Regions from separate parts of the Nocardiopsis valliformis DSM 45023 genome, predicted to be linked through region 2. Evidence: riboswitches for the same ligand, from Rfam matches in the RefSeq annotation. Region 2 holds a riboswitch; the other holds the start of a gene.
What was found. Region 2 has a riboswitch for glycine ahead of gcvP (aminomethyl-transferring glycine dehydrogenase). Riboswitches for the same ligand answer to the same signal wherever they lie in the genome.

Region 1 (2,454 bases), on a different contig from region 2:
CCTTCCTCCACCTTGAGCAGCTCGTGCAGGGCCTCCTGGTGCTCGACGTCCACGGGCAGTTCCGCGCGGGCGAGCTCGGCGACGAAGGTGGCCTGCTCCAGCGCGGAGATCTCCAGCGGACCCTCCAGCCAGAAGCGACCCATCTCGCCCTCTTCGCCCACCTGGCGGTTGCCGTAGTCGAAGCGGTCCACCCAGGTGGACATCCGCTCGTGCCCGATCCGGTCGGCGACCTCCTGGTGCACCGGGACGTCGGTGGTGGGCAGGGCCTCGCGCAGGCTCAGCTCCTCGCCGTCCTCGGGGGAGATCACCTCGTCCACGTCGGCCACCTCGCCGGTCTGAAGGGCGATCAACGTGTTCGGCAGCTTGAACGTGGAGGCGGGCACCGCGCGCTCGCGCGCCCCCTCCGGGTTCACCACGACCGCGGAGCGGTCCCCGGCGTCGAAGAGGACGAAAGTCCCGGTCACCCCCGCCTCGGCGAAGACCGCTTCCAGGTCCTCGCGTTCCACGGTCTGAACGTCGCCCAGTTGGATGGGGTTGCCGACGGTCCCCTGGTCGGGTCCATTCTCTTCCTCGGAACCTCCGCAGGCGGCGCCGGCCAGCAGGGTGATGGCACACCCGGCCGCGCCGACGGCGAAGAGGCCGGGGGCACGCCCCGGCCTCGCGGTAGCGCGTTCGGTGTCGGTGCGCACTCGTCTCCTCCACAGGCTGATCGACGGAACGTCCACCCACAAAGCTAACCCGTGCGGTTACCCACTGGGGCTGGGTTCGGTCGGTTGGGCGGCAGTTGTCCACAACCGGCTGGCCAGTCTTGGGCGCCCTGTGTCGCCGCTGCTAGGCTGAACGTGTTGCTGACCCCGTACGGGAGAGAGTCCGCGTATCCAGCGTGGGCCGCCGAAGGAGCAATCCCTCCCCGATGACAACCTCTCAGGCACACCGGACCGTACGGGCGAGACCACTCTGGAAAGCAGGGACACGTTCCCTCGCCGAAGGTGCAAACCACGCCGAGCGCGCGGTGAAGCTCTCAGGCACCCATGACAGAGGGGGAGGATGGCAACGCCTATCGCACGACACGACGCCCATCCTCTCGGGAGTGCCCATGTCAGAGCCCACGTTCGCGCCGCGCGTCACCGCGCTGCACAAGATCCACGAAGAGGCCGGGGCGACCCTCGTCGACTTCGCCGGGTGGCTGATGCCGCTCCGCTACGCCAGCGAGACCGCCGAGCACACCGCGGTCCGTGAGGCCGCCGGGCTCTTCGACCTCTCCCACATGGGTGAGATCCGGCTGGTCGGCCCGCAGGCCGCCGAAGCCCTCGACCATGCACTGGTCGGCTTCCTGTCCAAGGTGAAGGTGGGCCGCGCCCGCTACACCATGATCACCGCCGAGGACGGCGGGGTCCTGGACGACCTCATCGTCTACCGGCTCGGCGAGCAGGAGTACCTGGTCGTGGCGAACGCGGCCAACGTGCCGGTGGTTGCCTCCGCGCTGGCCGAGCGCGCCTCGGACTTCGACGTCGAGGTCACCGACGAGTCCGCCGCCTACTCGCTGATCGCGATCCAGGGCCCGCGCGCGGTCGAGATCCTCGCCCCGCTCACCGACGCCAACCTCGACGACATCCGCTACTACGCCGGGTACGAGCACACCGTGGCCGGGGTTCCGGTCCTGCTCGCCCGCACCGGCTACACCGGTGAGGACGGCTTCGAGATCTTCGTCAAGCCCGCCGACAAGGCACCCGAGATCTGGGCCGCCCTGATGGCCGGGGGTGCCCGGCACGGACTGGTCCCGGCCGGACTCTCCTCCCGCGACACCCTCCGCATGGAGGCCGGGATGCCGCTGTACGGCCAGGAGCTCAGCGCCGACCTCACCCCCTTCGACGCCGGTCTGGGCCGCGTGGTCAAGCTCGACAAGCCGGGCGACTTCGTCGGCCGCGCCGCCCTGGAGGAGGCCTCACGCACCTCCCGGGAACGGCGCCTGATCGGTCTCGCCGGCCGCGGCCGCCGCCCGCTGCGCAAGGGCCAGGACGTGCTGCGCGACGGAGCCGTCATCGGAGTCACCACCAGCGGCGCCCCCTCCCCCACCCTGGGCCGCCCCATCGCCATGGCCTACGTGGACGGCGACCTCGACACCTCGACCGGCACGTTCACCGTGGACGTGCGCGGCCGGGGCGAGGAAGTCGACGTGGTCGAGCTGCCGTTCTACAAGCGACAGCCGTAGGAAACGGGGGCCGCCACCGCGCGGCCCCGACGACCTGCACGCACCGACGGCTGGATTCCCATGAGGAACCGGCACGGCCGGGGCGTGACCAGGCGTAGGCCGGGCCGGGTCGCCGTACGGGCGCACGGCAGACAAATGGAACACCTCCAAGGAGAGTTGAAGTGAGCGTTCCCACGGAGCTGGGTTACACCGCCAAACACGAGTGGATCGCGGTCGAGGACGGGATCGCCACCGTCGGTATC
Region 2 (2,454 bases):
GGTGAGCGTGTCGGCCAGGGCGACGGTGCGGGTGTGCACCTGGCGGGCGATCGCGCGCAAGCCGTCGGGCCCGTGGTAGACGCCGTACATCCCGGCCATGACAGCGAGCAGCACCTGAGCGGTACAGATGTTGCTGGTGGCCTTCTCACGGCGGATGTGCTGCTCGCGGGTCTGCAGGGCCAGGCGGTAGGCGGGCTTGCCCGCGTTGTCCACCGAGACGCCGACCAGGCGGCCGGGCAGCTGGCGGCGCAGCTTCTGGCCCACGGACATGTAACCGGCGTGCGGGCCGCCGAAACCGAGCGGGACACCGAAGCGCTGGGTGGAGCCCACCGCGATGTCGGCACCCAGCTCACCGGGGCTGCGCAGCAGGGTCAGGGCCAGGATGTCGGCGGCGACCACGGCCAGGGCGCCGCGCTCGTGTGCCTGGGCGATGATGGCGCTGGGGTCGCGCACCACACCGCTGGAGGCGGGGTACTGGACCAGGACGCCGTAGAAGTCGCCCTCGGGCAGGCCCTGGGTGAGGTCGGCGACGACCACCTCGATGCCCAGGGGTTCGGCGCGGGTGCGCAGGACCTGGAGGGTCTGCGGGAAGACGTCGGAGTCGACCACGAACACGTCGCTCTTGACCTTGGTCGCCCGGCGGGCCAGGGTCATGGCCTCGGCGGCGGCGGTGGCCTCGTCCAGCAGGGAGGCGCCGGTGATGGGCAGACCGGTGAGGTCGGAGACCATGGTCTGGAAGTTGATGAGGGCCTCGAGGCGGCCCTGGGAGATCTCCGGCTGGTAGGGCGTGTAGGCCGTGTACCAGGCAGGGTTCTCCATGATGTTGCGCAGGATGACCGGGGGCGTGAGCGTGCCGTAGTAGCCGCGGCCGATCATCGGGGTGTTGAGCTTGTTGCGCGAGGCGAGGTCGCGCAGCTCGGCCAGGGCCTCGGCCTCACCGATGGCCTCGGGCAGGTTGAGCGCGGCGCTCTGCCCGGGGGCGCTGAGGATGGACTCGGGCACCGCCGCGGTCATGAGCTCGGCGGTGGAGCCGTAGCCGACCGTCTTGAGCATCTCCGCGGTCTCGGCGGGCGTGGGGCCGATGTGGCGGTCGGCGAACACTCTGGCGGGCGCGCCCGAGGTGGGGACATTCGACGGGTCAGGCACGGAGACCTCCTGGTGACAGGGCCGATCGGGTCGGCGGTGTTCCTCACGGTCTCCCCCTCTGTCACCGGGCACGGCGGTGCCCAGGCTTCAGAGCGGCCTACTCCGCGCGGTCCATGGTGCCTGAGAGGTTACTGGGGAGTATTGCCCCGTCGGCGCCCCGTTGCCGAGGTCTCTCCCGCGCGGTATCAGCAGCCTGCTGACGCTCTGTATATGTGTACAAGCAGGGCTGATGTCGGTTTTCATCCCCGTTGCGACTACGACCGTACTCGATCGGCCCCCGAACCACCGAGCCAGGGCACACCTTTTCGGCGGATCACACGAGTAGCCCGTCCCAGGCACCCGTGCGGGCCCCTGACCGCATGCGGCCACCGGAGAACCCCCGCCCCGCTACCCCGCGTTAGGGACCGACGAGCTGACCAGAAGGCCGGCTCGCTCCAGGAATCCCCGGAAAAGGATTCCCGTGTTCGTCTGCCGCCCCCGACACACGAGAACCAGCGCGCGGATCACAGAGAATCCCTCGAGAACGGCCCCCGTGAAGATGAGACGTGCCCTCGCCCACACCACTGGAACAGTGGTCACCGCCACGGTGATCCTTTCGTTGATGAGTACCCCGACAGCAGCGGCAACTCGTTTGGAGGCGACTGGCGTCGGCCGGGCACTCGAAGCCTCCGCACCCGAAACCTTGGCGATATCCACGAGAATCCCCATGCCACGAACACCGCTGTGAAGGCCGTCACCGAAAACGGTCAGAGCGTCATCCCCATCGAGATCGAAGAACCGATTTCCGTTGACGGCTACGGCGACCACCATGTTTCCATTCGTCTGCCCTTCCCCGAGAGCACCGAGCCCGCGGAGATACTCGACGACGGGACCGCCGTCTTCGATCACGGCAACGGCGCCCAGACGGTCCCGCTGCTGAAGACGGACGGTTCGGTCCAGATCACCACCATCATCGAGGACTCCTCCGCACCCACCGGCTACGAGTACGATCTTTCGGCCGTGGGCCTGGACCGGATCGAAGAGCAGGACGACGGAATCCTGGTCCTGCTCGACCCCGACGGAGCGTATCTCGCAAGCATCGCCCCGGCATGGGCGAAGGACGCCCACGGAAGTCCCGTGTCCACCCGGTACGAGATCGACGGCACGAAGATCGTCCAGGTGGTGGACCACCCCGGCGAGGTGTTCGCCTACCCGGTCGTCGCCGACCCGTGGTTGGGCATCGACCTCTTCTCCTGGACGTCGTACACCACCGAGAGAAGCCAGTTGAGAGTAAACGCCAGGAAGTCCGCCTACGGCCAGGGAATCCCT

Region 1: linked by a shared signal. The riboswitch ahead of gcvT (glycine cleavage system aminomethyltransferase GcvT) and the one ahead of gcvP (aminomethyl-transferring glycine dehydrogenase) in region 2 are both predicted to bind glycine.

Annotation. Positions count from the first base shown of each region.
Region 1 covers NZ_ANAZ01000054.1:29,548-32,001, forward strand. Annotated here, with positions in the region: gene D457_RS0130090 (penicillin-binding transpeptidase domain-containing protein) at 1-689, opposite strand, end outside; glycine riboswitch at 850-951, shown strand; gene gcvT (glycine cleavage system aminomethyltransferase GcvT) at 1,097-2,212, shown strand; gene gcvH (glycine cleavage system protein GcvH) at 2,374-2,454, shown strand, end outside.
Region 2 covers NZ_ANAZ01000028.1:36,283-38,736, reverse strand. Annotated here, with positions in the region: gene gcvP (aminomethyl-transferring glycine dehydrogenase) at 1-1,146, opposite strand, end outside; glycine riboswitch at 1,244-1,334, opposite strand; gene D457_RS34225 (DUF2599 domain-containing protein) at 1,870-2,454, shown strand, end outside.